Regions from separate parts of the Dietzia sp. SYD-A1 genome, predicted to be linked through region 1. Evidence: riboswitches for the same ligand, from Rfam matches in the RefSeq annotation. Region 1 holds a riboswitch; each other region holds the start of a gene.

What was found. A riboswitch is a leader RNA that binds a small molecule or an ion and turns the genes downstream of it on or off. The one in region 1 is predicted to bind thiamine pyrophosphate.
Region 2: linked by a shared signal. The riboswitch ahead of IY392_RS04755 (LLM class flavin-dependent oxidoreductase) and the one ahead of thiC (phosphomethylpyrimidine synthase ThiC) in region 1 are both predicted to bind thiamine pyrophosphate.
Region 3: linked by a shared signal. The riboswitch ahead of IY392_RS10545 (ABC transporter ATP-binding protein) and the one ahead of thiC (phosphomethylpyrimidine synthase ThiC) in region 1 are both predicted to bind thiamine pyrophosphate.

Annotation. Positions count from the first base shown of each region.
Region 1 covers NZ_JADDKI010000200.1:1,899-6,968, reverse strand. The annotation lists gene IY392_RS09195 (ABC transporter ATP-binding protein) at 27-941, shown strand; gene IY392_RS09190 (ABC transporter permease) at 938-1,702, shown strand; gene thiC (phosphomethylpyrimidine synthase ThiC) at 1,767-3,470, opposite strand; TPP riboswitch at 3,464-3,580, opposite strand; gene IY392_RS09180 (GNAT family N-acetyltransferase) at 3,654-3,950, shown strand; gene IY392_RS09175 (CD225/dispanin family protein) at 4,000-4,455, shown strand; gene IY392_RS09170 (CoA-binding protein) at 4,496-4,912, opposite strand; gene ppk2 (polyphosphate kinase 2) at 4,988-5,070, opposite strand, start outside.
Region 2 covers NZ_JADDKI010000094.1:2,148-7,217, reverse strand. The annotation lists partial or broken gene IY392_RS04770 (class I SAM-dependent methyltransferase) at 13-683, opposite strand; gene IY392_RS04765 (TetR/AcrR family transcriptional regulator) at 783-1,370, shown strand; partial or broken gene IY392_RS04760 (NAD(P)H-dependent oxidoreductase) at 1,386-2,033, shown strand; TPP riboswitch at 2,196-2,289, shown strand; gene IY392_RS04755 (LLM class flavin-dependent oxidoreductase) at 2,345-3,745, shown strand; gene IY392_RS04750 (hypothetical protein) at 4,059-4,388, opposite strand; gene IY392_RS04745 (CAP domain-containing protein) at 4,506-5,063, opposite strand.
Region 3 covers NZ_JADDKI010000239.1:715-5,784, forward strand. The annotation lists gene IY392_RS10535 (cytochrome c oxidase assembly protein) at 1-1,933, opposite strand, end outside; tRNA gene IY392_RS10540 (tRNA-Arg) at 2,040-2,112, shown strand; TPP riboswitch at 2,348-2,445, shown strand; gene IY392_RS10545 (ABC transporter ATP-binding protein) at 2,428-3,339, shown strand; gene IY392_RS10550 (ABC transporter permease) at 3,336-4,115, shown strand; gene IY392_RS10555 (ABC transporter substrate-binding protein) at 4,112-5,070, shown strand, end outside.

The DNA.
Region 1 (5,070 bases):
GGACCACGGCAGGCACACTGGAGCACATGATCGAGGTACGCAATCTCACCAAACGCTTCGGCGCCGCTACGGCGGTCGAGGACCTCAGCTTCGTGGTGCGGCCTGGCGTCGTCACCGGATTCCTCGGCCCGAACGGTGCCGGGAAGTCCACCACGATGAGGATGATCGTCGGTCTGGACACCCCCACGTCGGGTGAGGCGCTGATCAACGGCCAGCCGTACCGGAGGCTCGCGGATCCCATCCGCACCGTCGGGTGCCTGCTCGACGCGTCGTGGACCCACGCCAACCGGTCCGCGCGATCGCACCTGAGGATGATCGCCGCCGCGGGCGGACTGCCCGACAGTCGCGTCGACGAGGTGCTGTCACTGGTCGGCCTGACCGAGGTGGCCGGCCGCAAGGTGGGTGGCTACTCCCTGGGCATGCGGCAACGGCTCGGTCTGGCCACCGCCATGCTCGGCGATCCCGAGGTGTTGCTGTTCGACGAACCGGTCAACGGACTCGACCCCGAGGGAATCCTCTGGATCCGCCGTTTCATGCACGCCCGGGCCGCCGAGGGCCGGACGGTGCTCGTCTCTAGCCATCTGTTGTCGGAGATGGCTCAGACGGCCCAGGATCTCGTCGTCATCGGCCGGGGGGTCCTCCGCGCCCAGACGTCCGTCGAGGAGTTCCTCTCCGCCGCGCGGTCATCGGTCCTGCTCCGGACTCCGCACGTCGAGGAGTTCACGGCCGCGGCCCGGGAGGAGGGGATCAACGCCACCTTCGACCCCGCGGAGGGGGTGTTCCTCATCGAGGGGCTGCCGGCACCCCGGGTCGGTGACCTCGCCGCGAGCCTGGGGATCACCGTCCACGAACTGCACGAGAAGCGGGCGTCGCTCGAGGAGGCCTTCATGGCGCTCACCGACCAGGACGTCGAGTATCACGGTCAGGAGACCACCCGATGAACCTGTTGAAGTCCGAGTGGATCAAGGCCACCACCACCAAGAGCGCCTACTGGCTCTACGGGCTGGGAGTCGTGCTCGCCGTCGGCCTCGCCGCGATCATCGGCCAGTTCGAGCAGACCTCGTCCGGGGAGCCGGTGGCCGGGGCGCCCGGCGGCGGAAGCGACCCGCTGTTCGCGATACTGGGGGTCAGCGCGTTCACGGTGATCCTGGCGTGGATCGCCGCGATCGTCGCCGTGACCGGCGAGTACCGGTTCCACACGAACAAGGCCACGTTCCTGGCCACGCCGTCGCGGTGGCCTGCCATAGTGGCCAAGACGTTGCTGTTCACGGTGCTGTCCATGGTCGTGACCGCGGTCGCTGTGGTGATCGCGATGCTGGTGGCGGGCGCACTGTCCGGACTGGACTCGTGGACCCCGTTCTCCGGCGACGGCCTGAGATACCTCGTGCGGTTCCCCGTCTACGCCGCACTGGGCACCCTCGCCGTGATGGGCCTGGCGCACATCATGCGCAACGCCGCCGGCACCATCTCGTTGTTCCTGGTGTGGACGCTGGCCCTCGAGGGCATGGTCTCGCTGATCCCCCGGGTGGGGCAGGACATCGCCGCCTGGATGCCGTTCGCCAACGGCGACTACTGGACCCAGGGCGAGTCCGTCCGCGGGTTCATCACGTGGGGCGAATGGCCGGCCTTCGCCTGGTACGCCGGGGTCTGCGTGGCGTTGTGGGCGCTGGGCCTCGTCATCACCCTGCGCCGCGACGCCTGAGGGGACGTGCCGCGTGAGACGTGTGACGCCGCCGCGTCACACGTCTCACGGGCGGGTCGGCCCGTCAGCCTCCACTGATCGGTAGATACACCCGGGAGCCGTGTTCGGCGAACTCCGCCGACTTCTCGGCCATCCCCGCCTCGATCGCCTCGACCGAGTCCAGTCCGTGCTCGGCGGCGTAGTCCCGGATGTCCTGCGATATCCGCATGGAGCAGAATCTGGGACCGCACATCGAGCAGAAGTGGGCCGTCTTGGCCGGTTCGGCGGGCAGCGTCGCATCGTGGTAGGCCAGCGCGGTGTCGGGGTCGAGGGCCAGGGCGAACTGGTCCCGCCAGCGGAACTCGAACCGCGCGGTGCTCAGCGCGTCGTCCCTCGCCTGCGCGCCCGGATGGCCCTTGGCCAGGTCCGCCGCGTGCGCGGCGATCTTGTAGGTGATCACGCCGGTCTTGACGTCGTCGCGATCGGGCAGGCCCAGGTGCTCCTTGGGGGTGACGTAGCAGAGCATCGCCGTGCCCGCCTCGGCGATCCGCGCGGCCCCGATGGCGGAGGTGATGTGGTCGTAGCCCGGAGCGATGTCCGTGGCCAGCGGCCCCAGTGTGTAGAAGGGCGCCTCCTCGCACCACTCCTCCTCCAGGCGCACGTTCTCCACGATCATGTGCATCGGCACGTGTCCCGGGCCCTCGATCATCACCTGGACGCCGTGGCGCTTGGCGATCCGGGTGAGTTCACCCAGCGTTCGGAGCTCGGCGAACTGCGCCTCGTCGTTGGCGTCGGCGATCGACCCGGGCCTCAGGCCGTCCCCGAGGGAGAACGTCACGTCGTACGTCGCGAGGATCTCGCACAGCTCACTGAAGTGGGTGTAGAGGAAGGACTCGCGGTGGTGTGCCAGGCACCACGCGGCCATGATCGATCCCCCGCGCGACACGATCCCGGTGACGCGCGTGGCGGCGAGCGGGACGTACCGCAGGAGCACCCCGGCGTGGACGGTCATGTAGTCCACTCCCTGTTCGCACTGCTCGATGACGGTGTCCCGATAGAGCTCCCAGGTCAGCGCCGTCGGGTCGCCGCCCACTTTCTCCAGTGCCTGGTAGATCGGCACGGTGCCCACGGGGACGGGCGAGTTGCGCAGGATCCACTCGCGGGTCTCGTGGATGTCCCGCCCGGTGGACAGGTCCATGATGGTGTCCGCGCCCCACCGGGATGCCCACACCATCTTCTCGACCTCCTCCGCGATCGAACTGGTGACCGCGGAGTTGCCGATGTTGGCGTTGATCTTGGTGACAAAGCGCTTGCCGATGATCATCGGTTCGCTCTCCGGGTGGCGGTGATTGGCCGGGATGACGGCGCGGCCGGCGGCCACCTCGGATCGCACGAGCTCCACGTCGATTCCCTCGCGCGCGGCGATGAAGCGCATCTCCGGGGTGATGTGACCCGCGCGGGCCCAGGCCAGCTGGGTTCGTACCGGCGTGGAGTCCTCCGACGAGGCGGGCACGGCCTCCGGGTGCGTCCACTCGTCGCGGGTGGGTGGTAGGCCGGAGCCGAGGTCGTGGCACTGCCCGGCGTCGGCGTACCCGGTGTACGGGCCGGAGGTGTCGTAGACGTCGAACGACGTGCCGTTGGTCAGGGCGATCCGGCGGACGGGCACGCGCAGCGTGCCGCCCTCCGCCGGGATCTCGAGGTACGACTTGCTGCTGGAGTGGATCGGGCCGCAGGTCACGGACTCGATCGAGGTGGACTCTGCGCTGGGGGTGGACGTGTGTGTGCCCATGATGCTCACTGCTCCCTACGCCGGCATGACCCGGACAGGTTCTACGGTCGACGGCCCGGCCGGCCGTCCTCTCAGCCCGCGCTCCGAAGCGGACTCCCGTGGGGACGAGTATGAAATTGTGCCGGGCGAGCGTACCCCGGCGAGTAGCATCGGGTGTGGAACACACCCTGCCGAAGGAGTCCCATGTCCCGAGTGGAGTCACTGGTGCTGGTCCACAACACCGATAGAGACCGGTTCGAACTGTGGGACGGCGAGACCTTCATGGGTCTGGTGGGGTACGAGAAGGACGGCGACGTCTACATCCTTCTCCACACCGTCATCGAGGAGCATTTCGGACAGCAGGGCATCGCTCGACTGCTGGTCAGTCTGGTCCTCACCCGGATGCGTCTGGACGGGCACAAGATCCGCCCGGTGTGCAGCTACGTCCGCCGGTTCCTCGTCCGATTCCCCGAGTACCAGCTCCTCGTGGCCCCCCGCTGACCCGGGAAGGGTGTTTCAGGGAGCCCACGTTCGGGGATACGATTCGGGCATGACGAATCCGAGCTACCCCGGTTCCTCCTCCGACTCCCCGTACGGGGCCGGCCAGACCCCCGGGCAGGAGTCCGGTTACTGGCAGGACCAGAGCTATGGCCAGGGCCCGACATACGGGCAGGGCGCGTCGTCGTATGGCCAGCACCCGGGTTACGGGGCCCAGACCCCCGGGGGGTTCACCGGGTCCCCCGGAGCCGCACGGCCGGGCCCCCCGTCGAACATCGGTTGGGCGGTGGCCTCGATCCTGTTCTTCTGGCCGCTCGCATTCGTCGCGATGACCCGGGCCTCGGACGTCTACCCGCTGTGGGCGGCCGGTCACCATGCGGAGGCCGAAGCGGCGAGCGCGTCAGCCAAGAAGCTCGGCCTCATCTCGCTCGGCCTCTTCGCCCTGCTCATCGTGCTCTACTTCGCCTTCATCTTCGCCATGATCGGGCTGAGCGCCAGCGGGTTCTGACCTGCGGGCGGGCCGTTCCCGCCACGGCGGGTGCTCTCGCTCAGGCGAGGCCCAGACGCGGCGCCTCGATGGCCGGGCAGGCGTCCATCACCACGTTCAGCCCCGCATCGGCAGCGCGCTGGGCCGCGGCCTCGTCTATCACACCCAGCTGGAGCCAGACCGCCTTCGCGCCCCGGGCGATCGCCTGGTCCACGACGTCGCCCGCGAGCGCCGAGTTGACAAAGACGTCGACCACATCGATCTCCCCGGGTACCGACGCGAGATCCGGGTATCCCTGCTGACCGTGGACCGTCTCAGCCCTGGGATGAACCGGCACTATCTCGTGACCCAGGTTGCGGACATAGGCGGCGATCCTGTGCGCGGTCCGTCCGGTGTTCGCCGACAGGCCCACGACCGCCCAGCGCCCGCGGTCCGAGAGCAGACGTCTGACAACGGCCGGATCATTGGTGTGACTCATACCCGGTGCAATGCGCGCCGGCGCCCGGACATTCCCGACGGGTCGTGTGCGCGGGTGCGTCCTTCGCGGGCTCAGTCAGTCCCCAACGGCGTCCCTGGCGCGGCGGACGATCTTCGGGTCAGGGTCGAACACCACCTGGGGGTCCTTCTCCGGATAGT
Region 2 (5,070 bases), on a different contig from region 1:
GCGAAAGAAGTTCTACTCCTCGATCAGGCGACGCGCAATGAGGCCCGGGACACATCGGTCGCGCGTCCTGCGTGCCACGATCGCGCCGTGGGGCCTGTGGGTGCCCGCCGTCCGGGTGTGCGTCTCGAGCACCTCGAATCCGACCGCGACCAGCTCCCGGGAGAGTTCGGCCACCGGCCATCGGTAGGCGGTCGTGACCGCGTGGTCGAATTGGCCTCCCACTCCTTCGAAGAAGCCCACCGCCACGCTGCCGCCGGGCCGGAGCACCCGCGCGAATTCCGCCAACGACACCCTGATGTGACGCGGATGGTGGTGGATGAGCGAGTACCAGGAGAGCACCCCGCCGAGGGAGCCCGTCGGGACGTCGAGGGCGTCCGACCGACCTCGAAGGGCAGATGCGGGTGGCGGCGGCGAGCCAGGTCGACGAACCGCCGAACCGGGTCGATGCCGCTGACCTCCACCCCGTTCCCGGCCAGGAAGCCCGACCAGTGCCCGGGACCACATCCCACATCGAGCACAGGTCCCGTCAGGGTGGCGGCCCACGAGCCCACCAGCGCCCGGTCGGAGGGATGAGTCGCCTCCATGGACCCGAAGAGGTCCGCGTACTCCAGCGCCCGTGCCGAGTACGCCTCTCGGATCGCCTCGTGCCGTCGGTCAGCCGTGTCCTCCACGGGGTCGAGGATGGTCGGCCGGGGCGCCGCCCGCAACGGGGTCGCGCGATGCGATCGAGCAGGCTACTGTTAGTAACCTACGAATAGTAACCACTCTGTCGAGGAGCTGTCATGGTCGATGCACGAGCGATCGCGCGCCGTCGGATGTCCAGAGAGGAGCGCCGCGCCCAGCTCCTCGCGGAGGCTCGAGCGCTCATTCGCGAGGCGGGGACCGACACCCTCACCCTCGGACGGGTGGCGGAGCGCGCAGGCGTCACCAAACCGGTGGTCTACGACCACTTCGGCGACAGGAGCGGTCTGCTCGCCGAGCTGTACCGGGAGTTCGAGGCCCGCCAGCACGAGGTACTCGACGCCGCGCTCGAGAGCGCAGGGACCGAGCTCGATGACGTGGCGGAGGTCGTGGCAGCGGCGTACATCGACTGCTGCGTGGCCGAGGGCCGGGAGTTGGCCGACGTCGTCTCCGCACTCGCCGGGTCGCCGACGTTGGACGAGGTCCGCCAGGAGGCCGAGGAGCAGTTCCTCGCCAAGTACCGCCGGGCGCTGACCCCGTTCGCCGGAGAGATAGAGGCCGCGGATCTGGTAGCGATCCTCGGCGCCGGCGATTCCCTCGCCCGGGCCGCGACCACCGGCTCGATCACCACGACCCACGCCCACGAGGTGCTCGCCAGAGTCATCGTGTCCGTCACGTCCCGAGACTGAATCGAAAGGCAGCTCATGACCATCACGCACCCGCCCGAACCCCGCACGGCCCTCTGGGTGTACGCCCACCCTCGACCGGGCTCTCTCAACGAGCACCTCTTCCGGACCGGCACCGAGTCGCTGTCCGCGCGGTACACGGTGGAGACCTCGGACCTGTACGCGCAGGGCTTCGACCCCGTGTTGTCCGATCGCGACCTCGGCGAGCCGGAGGGCCGATCGAGATCGATCGTCGAGCTGTCCGCTGACGCCTACGCCACGGGCCGCCTTCCCGACGACGTCCGGGCCGAGCAGGCCAAGATCGCGGCGGCCGAGCTCGTCGTCTTCCAGTTCCCGCTGTGGTGGTACGGGCCGCCGGCCATCCTGAAGGGATGGTTCGACCGGGTGATGACGACCGGTTTCGCCCACGGCGACCTCGACCCCGAGCTCGGCGTACCCCGTCGCTACGGAGACGGCGGGCTGGCCGGTCGCAAGGCCCTCATCGTGGTGACCGCCGGGGAGGACGAGCGCTCGATAGGGCGTCGTGGCGTGAGCGGCGATATCGAGACCCTGCTCTTCCCCGTGACCCACGGGGTCCTCTGGTACACCGGGATCGAGGTACTGGACCTGCACGTCGTCTACGACGCCGACGGGCTGTCCGGTGCGGACGTGGAGGCGCAGGCCCATCGGCTGCGCACCCGGCTGGACGGTATCGACACCGAGCCCGTCGCGGCTTTCCGTCGCCTCCGGGACGGGGATTACCGCGGTACCCGCGCCCTACGGGAGGACCTTCTGCCCGGCCGCACCGACCTCGGCATCCACCTCGCGCACAGCGGCGCGAGTAGGCTGAGCCGTGACACGGGGTGCCCGCCACGGGCTGAGATCACACCCGAGCGAACCTGATCGAGTTCATACTCGCGTAGGGATGTCGTCGATGCGTCCACCGGCCGCTCGGACTCGTGAGGTGGTCCCCCTCCACGACCAGCGCCGGGAGAACGATGACCACGCCACACCACGCCCCTCACGATGCGCCACGGCACCCACGGAGGATCCGCTTCAACGCCTTCGCCGTCAACGGGGTGGGCCACCAGCTCCCGGGGCTCTGGCGGCATCCCGCGGACCGCTCCCGGGACTATCGCGACCTCACGCACTGGACCCGTCTGGCCCGGCTCCTGGAGGAGGGGCTGTTCGACGGCATCTTCCTCGCGGACGCACTCGGGCCCTACGACGTCTACGGCGGTAGCGCCGATGCGGCCCTGCGGACTGCGGCCAAGATCCCGATGAACGACCCGATGATGCTGGTGAGCGCGATGGCGGCCGTCACGGAGCATCTCGGCTTCGGCATCACCGCGAGCACGTCGGCCGAGCACCCGTACACCTTCGCCCGGCGGATGTCGACGCTCGATCACCTCACCCGGGGCCGGGTGGGGTGGAACGTGGTCACGGGGTATCTCACCAGCGCGGCGCGGAATCTGGGCCAGGACGACCAGCTCTCCCACGATGAGCGCTACGACCGGGCGGACGAGTACCTGGAGGTCCTCTACAAATTGTGGGAGGGATCCTGGGAGGACGACGCGGTGGTGCTCGACGCGGAGCGGGACACCTTCGTCGACCCGGCGAAGGTGCACCCGATCGACCACCACGGGACGTACTTCACGGTTCCGGGGATTCATCTGTCGGAGCCCTCTGCACAGCGGACCCCGGTCATCTATCAGGCCGGCGCCTCCGAGCGGGGAGTCCGCTTCGCCACCGAGAACGCGGAGGCGATCTTCGTCGCGTCCCCGACTCTCGCGCAGACCCGTGAGCAGGTCGGTCGGATCCGCGAGGGACTGGAGGCGGCGGGGCGAGGGCGGGACGCCGCACGCGTCTATGCGCTGCTCACGATCGTCGTCGACCAGACCGACGCGGCGGCCGCCGCGAAGTATCGCGACGTCTTCTCCTACGCCTCCGAGACGGGGAATCTGGTCCTCAACTCGGGCTGGTCGGGAATCGACCTCTCCCGGGAAGATCTAGACGCACCGCTGGACCCGGTCGCCACCGATGCCATCCAGACCACGGTGTCGAGCCTCTCGGGCGCCGCTGACCCGGGCGGCCGGTGGACGTTGCGGGACAGCGCCCGGTTCAATGCGACGGGCGGCCCCGTGGTGGTGGGGTCGGGGGACACCGTGGCCGACGCCCTGGAGCACCTCATGGCGGAGACGGATGTCGACGGCTTCAACCTGGCCTATGCGCTCAACCCCGGGACCTGGGAGGACGTCGTCGAGTTCCTCATCCCTGTGCTCCAGCACCGCGGACTGTATCCGCGAGCGGCGGAACCCGGCACCCTCCGCGCCCGGATGTTCGGCGAAGGCGACCGGCTGCCGGAATCACACCGCGGGGCGGCCTTTCGTCGAGGGTGAGGTGCGAGAAGCACGCGCCCGGTGAGGACCCGAGCTGGCAGACTGGCCCGCGTGGGCGGCGGGCGAGGTGAGGGTGGATCGATCCGCTCAGCCACCGTCTCGAGGTTCGATGACCTCGCCCGTCCTGACCGTGGAGGAGGTCGGTGAGGCCGCGGCCCGACCGATCCGACCCGACGAGAACGCCTGACGCGGATGGCGGACCGGGTCGACTGGGCGATGTGAACCGTTGCTTCCAGTCGTGCGACTGCTCCCAGACGTGCGACACCCGATATCGCGTGGATCAGGCTGCCGCGGGCACGATCGCCGCCGCGGCTCACCTCGGCACGTGCTGGTTCACTCGGGCGAGCACCGTGGCGACACCCGCCAGGAACTCTCTACTGCGTCGCGCGGCCTGCTGTTCCACGAGCTCATCGGCGAGCACCTTCGGCACGCAGGACGGGTCGACGGCGAGGTACTCGAGCGCCACCGCCGCGGCGACGGCCTGCCCTTCGTAGAAGGCCAGGTCGGGGAGGACCACCTCGAGGGCACGCGACAGCTCGCCGGCAGCGCGCTCGTCGAACATCGTGGTCACGGACGCCCGATACTGCTCGAAACGGTCCTGTGCCTCGTCGAGGTCCCGCCGCAGCTCAGAGGCGTCAGACATCGATGCGAGGGTCCGTGCCGGCGGCATCCACGAGCCTGCCGGTCGCGTCGTCGTGGACTATCTCCTGGTTCACGATGTCACTCTAGGCCTCCGGGGGTGACAGCGCTCGGGCGTCGGCTACCTCTCCGATAGCGGAGTAGCGAAGTGCTGGACATAGAGATGCGCCTCCGGGAGGCCCTGGTACGCCGCCGTCCGCACGCAGACGCCCACCCTGGTGAAGTCCGGGTTGACGATGTTCTCCCTGTGACCTGGGCTCTGCATCCAGCTGTCGACCGGATCGGGCCCGCCCGGAGTCGAGTAGAACAAGTTCTCTGCAGCCGTAGAGTAGTCGACGCCGGCCTCACGGATGAACACGAACGGATCGCCACTGCCATCGGGCGCGTGGTGCCCCCAGTAGTCCCTCGCGATCATGTCGTCCGCTTTCGCGCAGGCACTGTCTCGGAGCTTCTCGCTGGCGTCCAGTGTCGGAATGCCGTTCTCGCCCCGCTTCGCGTTCGTCCGCTCTTCCACCGGCGACGGATCTGCCGGGGGTTCGACCTCAGCCCGACTCCACGAGTCACCCGACGGGAGTTCCAGAGTCACCGCGTCGCCCCACTCCGCACAGCCGACCACCGACATCGAAGCCACCAGAAGCAGTGACGCGGCCGCGCCCCTCGAGACTGCCCGATTCTTCATCCTGATC
Region 3 (5,070 bases), on a different contig from region 1:
GGGCGTCCCGCATGTCGCTCTGGTACCACTGCCACGCCAGGGCCAACATGACGATGAACAGCGGGATCTCCCCCGCCGCCCACGCGACCCCGCCGCCGACCTGCTGGCTCTGAAGGAGATCCGGGATCCAGGGCAGTCCGATCCCGCCGTACCAGTTCTCGGCGAGCACGGTCTTGTAGTTCATGAGCATGATGCCGAAGAAGGCGTGGAACGGCAGCGAGCTGAGCAGCACCATGAGCTTGTAGAGCGGCGAGAAGTGCCGCGGTGCGGCGTCGACACCGATGATCACCCAGTAGAACAGGTACCCACTGATGAGGAAGTGCACGTTCATGAACATGTGGCCCAGATGTTCTGAGGCCAGGCCCTCGTAGAACCCGCCGAAGTAGATGATGTAGAAACCCGCCACGAACTGCACGGAGGCCACGATCGGGTGGGTGAGGAAGCGGGACAGGGGGTTGTTGATGAACTCGACGATCCACTCACGGGGCCCGGGCGGGTTCCCACGCCCCGCGGCCGGGAGCGCCCGCAACGCCAGGGTCAGCGGCCCGCCGAGTGCGAGGAGCACCGGCACGAGCATCGAGATGAGCATGTGCCCCACCATGTGGCTGGCGAAGTCGGCCATCATGTACATCCCCATGCCAGAACTGGTGGTGAGGAACAGGATCACGCAGCCGAGCACCCAGGCCACGGTTCGGCCCACCGGCCAGGTGTCACCGCGGCGACGCAGTGTGATCAGGCCCCACACGTACAGGCTCAGCAGGATGACCGCGGCCAGGCCCAGCACCAGGTCGAAGCGCCACACCCCGAACACGGTGCCGAGTGAGAACGGCCCGGGGAGCTCGAAACCCAGGAGCGCCTCTTGACGAGTGGGCACGTACAGCGGCGCCGGCGGCGGGGTGCGACCGAGCGAGACCGAAAGCCCGATCGTGCCCGCCATCACCACGGATTCGACCAGCGCTATCCGCACCAGGGTCGGCCGGTCGACGGGAGCGTTTGCCGATCTGGACTCGATCCTGGCGATGATCCGGCGGCGGATGGCCAGGCCGAACAGCGCGAGCAGGACCAGCAGGAGCGCCTTGGACACCACGAGCAGCCCGTAGGTGGAGGAGAACAGGTCGGCCGGGTGCAGCCGCACGAGCGCGTTGATGATGCCGGAGAACCCGAGCGCGATGATCGCGATGGTCGCCACCACCGAGTAGCGGCGCAGGGCCAGGGCCACGCGGGAGCCGCCCCGCATGGTGTGGGCCAGCACGGCGACCAGCCCGCCCACGTAGAACGCGGCGGCGAACAGGTGGATGATCAGCGAGTTGGTGGCGATGTCGTGCGCGGTGCTCCCTGAGGCGTGCCCCGTGGCCGCCACCGGCAGGAGCGAGAGCACCGACACGCCCAACCAGATCACCGACCAGCGCCAGCTCACGGTGAGCCGCTGACCGATCCCGGCCACCAGCGCGATCACCGCCGCCCACCGCCAGGACGAGGCCACGTCGATCTGGTTGATCGCCACGATCCACTGGTCCGGAGGCAGCGCCGCCCAGAACGTGCGGCCGGAGACGTCCGACAGGGTCAGCGGGATGAGCAGAGCCGCGGCCACCGCCCACGAGATGTTGGCCCACGAGGAGATCCGCTGCGATCGGTACCCGTCCACGTCGAGGGTCTTGTCCTTCTGGGGCGGGGTGAAGAACGCCGCGAACAGGGCCGTCCCCACCGCCACCGCGGCGAGCAGCTCGCCCACCGCTCGGACCGCCGGGAGCCCGGCCGTGGTGAGGACGCCCGGGTCCGGGACGCCCACCAGCGCGAGCGCCACCTCCGTCGACATGCCCGACAGTGGGATCACCACCGCGGCGGCCACCACCGCGAGCAGGATCACGACGGGGACCACGCTGCGGGTCGTGAGCGTTCCGGCGCGGGCGGGTGTCGACTTGGACGACGTCATGGCCACCATCGTATTAACCCGATCGCCCCGGGCCGATTCGCGGCTGCGGCGCACACCCCCGGATCGGCTATCATCCTTCCGGCGACGCCGGACGCGGGCGTCGCAGGCCTCCGTAGCTCAGTGGATAGAGCATCCGGTTTCTACCCGGCTGGTCAGGGGTTCGAATCCTCTCGGGGGCGCACACTTCTGCGCAGATCAGCGGCGCTGACCGGCGTGACACCGGGCCCAAGCCGGCCGCCTGCCGCAGCACCCCGCCTGCCGCCGCCCGCCCTCGGCATCTGGCCCCCCTCGTCGCGCGGTCGATTCTGTTCACGTTTCCCCAGGTGGGGATCCGCCGGAGCCGCGCATATGTGACCACTCGCCGGGCAGCGCAGGGTGGTAAGTTCGCACTTCGAGCTGATCCACAGGATCGGCGTCGATGACACGGGGTGCCCCTACCGAACGGGGCTGAGATCACACCCGCTGAACCTGAACTCGTTCACACGAGCGGAGGGATGTCACATGCGCTGGTGCACGCGGCCATCCCTGTGCACGCCGCGGTCCTGGTGCACGCGGCCACCCCTGTGCACGCCGCGGTCCTGGTGCACGCCGTGCTGAGTCGCCCCGCAGTTCCGGCCGTGGCGCTGGACGGTCTGGGCCACACCTACCCGGGAGCACGCCGGCCCGTTCTCGCGGACCTCAGCCTGTCCGTCCCGGTGGGCCAGCACATCGCGGTCGTCGGGCGCAGTGGCTGCGGCAAGTCCACGCTGCTGTCGCTGATCGCCGGCCTGACCGAACCGACGACCGGGACCGTCTCCGTGTTGGACGAACGCCGGCCCGGCCGGCGCCTGGAGCACTGCGCGTTGATGCCGCAGGGCGACAGCCTGCTGCCGTGGATGACCCTGCTCGACAACGTCGCGATCAGTCTCCGCAATCAGCGGGAGCGCCGGCGCGTGGCCCGCGCCGAAGCCCAGCAACTGCTGGACCGCCTGGGCCTGGGCGCCTGGTCGGGGGCCCGTCCGTCGGCTCTGAGTGCGGGCATGCGCCAGCGCGCGGCACTCGCGCGCGCACTGCTCGCTCGCAAACCCCTGCTGCTGGCGGACGAGCCGCTCGGTGCGCTCGACGCGATCACCCGCGCCGACGTCCAGCAATGGCTGCGCGAGACCCTCGCCGGGACGCCGGCCACCCTCGTCATGGTCACCCATGACGTCGATGAAGCCCTGCTCCTCGCCGAACGTGTGGTCCTGCTGGCACGGCACGAGGCCGACGCCCCGGCGCGCGTGGTGTCCACCTGGCCGGGGTGGTTCGGCGACGACCGCCCCCGCGAGGCCCTGCTCGGCGACAAGGGATTCGCGGCGACCCGCCAGGACGTGCTCCAGGCCCTGGCGCGGGAATCCCACCTGGCCGACGGCGGAGCCGCCCTATGACAATCCGAGTCCTCCGATCCGCCGCTCCCGCCTGCGTGACGATCCTGCTGGTCCTCGCCGCGTGGATCACGATCACCGCGCTCGAACTCGTTCCGGCCTACGTCATCCCCGCGCCCGGCGCCGTGCTCGACTCGCTCGTGACCACCTGGCCCGACCGGCTCGGTTCCGCCACGCTGCTGACCGCCTCCGAGACCCTCCTGGGTGTGGTCCTCGGAGTGGTCGTCGCGGTGATCGTCGTGATCATCAGCGCGTTCGTGCCCACCATCGGTCAGGCCATGACCCCACTGCTGGTCGCCTCGCAGGCCATCCCGGTGATCGTGATCGGTCCGCTACTGACGATCTCCCTCGGGTACGGGATGGCGCCGAAGGTCATCGTCGTCGCCCTGTTGTGTTTCTTCCCCGTTGCCCTCAACCTCCTCTCCGGCGTGCGGGCCGTCGACGCCCGGGTGATCGACACGCTGCGGAGCCTGCACGCCACCCGGTGGTCGCTCTTCTGGCGGGTTCGTCTGCCGTCCGCCGCGCCCCGCGGGTTCGCCGGATTGCGCGTCTCGGTCACGTTCGCGCCGGTGGCCGCGGTGTTCGCCGAGTACACCGGGGCGACCAACGGCCTGGGGTACCTCATGCTGCAGGCCATCCCGCGTCTCCAGACGGACTTCGTCTTCGCCCAGGTGGTCGTGCTGACGATCATGTCCAGCGTCCTGCTGGCCACCGTGACCATCCTCGAACGACTCATCTGCCCGTGGAACACCCCCACCGGGGAAAGGACCCCATCATGACGCACACATCCACCAGCGCGGCCCCACGCCGGACCGTCACCCGACCGGGCGTCACCCGACCCGGCGTCCGCATGGTCGCGATCGCGGCCGCTGCCGTGCTGGCCCTGACCGGATGCCAGGCGGCTTCGGACGATGCGGACACGACCGAGACCGGAGCCGCACCGGTGAGTGTCCTGCTGGACTGGAGCCCCAATCCCGATCACGTGGCGCTGTACACCGCGCAGCACACCGGCGCGTACGGCGACGCCGGCGTCGACGTGACGTTCATGACGCCCGCCAACACGGCCGACGCCGCGCGGGAGGTGTCCCTGGGGCGGGCGGACCTGGCCATCTCGTATGAGCCCGACACCCTCATCGCCGCGGAACAGGGCCTCGACGTGATCTCGGTGGCCGCCCTGATCCCCACCTCGCTGACCTCGCTGATCGCCAGGACGGAGTCCGGGATCACCACCGCGGCCGACCTGGAGGGCAGGACCGTGGGGCTGTCGGGTCTGGCGTCCCAACAGCCGACTCTGGACTTCATCGCCCGGGAGGCCGGGGTCGACCCGGGCTCGATCTCCACCCCCAACGTGCAGCAAAGCCTCAACCAGGCGCTCCTCACCGACCAGGTCGACGCGATCTTCGGAGCATTCCGCAACATCGAGGGCGTCGAGCTCACCGCTCAGGGCGACGTCGTGGTGCTGCCGGCCACCGAACTCGGGGTGCCGGACTACGCGGAACTGGTGATCATCGCCAACCCGACCCGCCTCGCCGACGACGCCGACTACGCCGAGCGGGTGCGGCACTTCCTCGCGGGGACCGCGGAGGGTCAGGCCGCGGCGCTGCGGGACCGGCAGGTCGCGATCGACGCCCTCACCCCCGAGACCCAGGGCTCCTACGACCCGGACATCCTGGAGATGATGATCGACGCCACGCTCGAGCTGCTACCCGAGGACGATTTCGGTCGGCAGTCGGA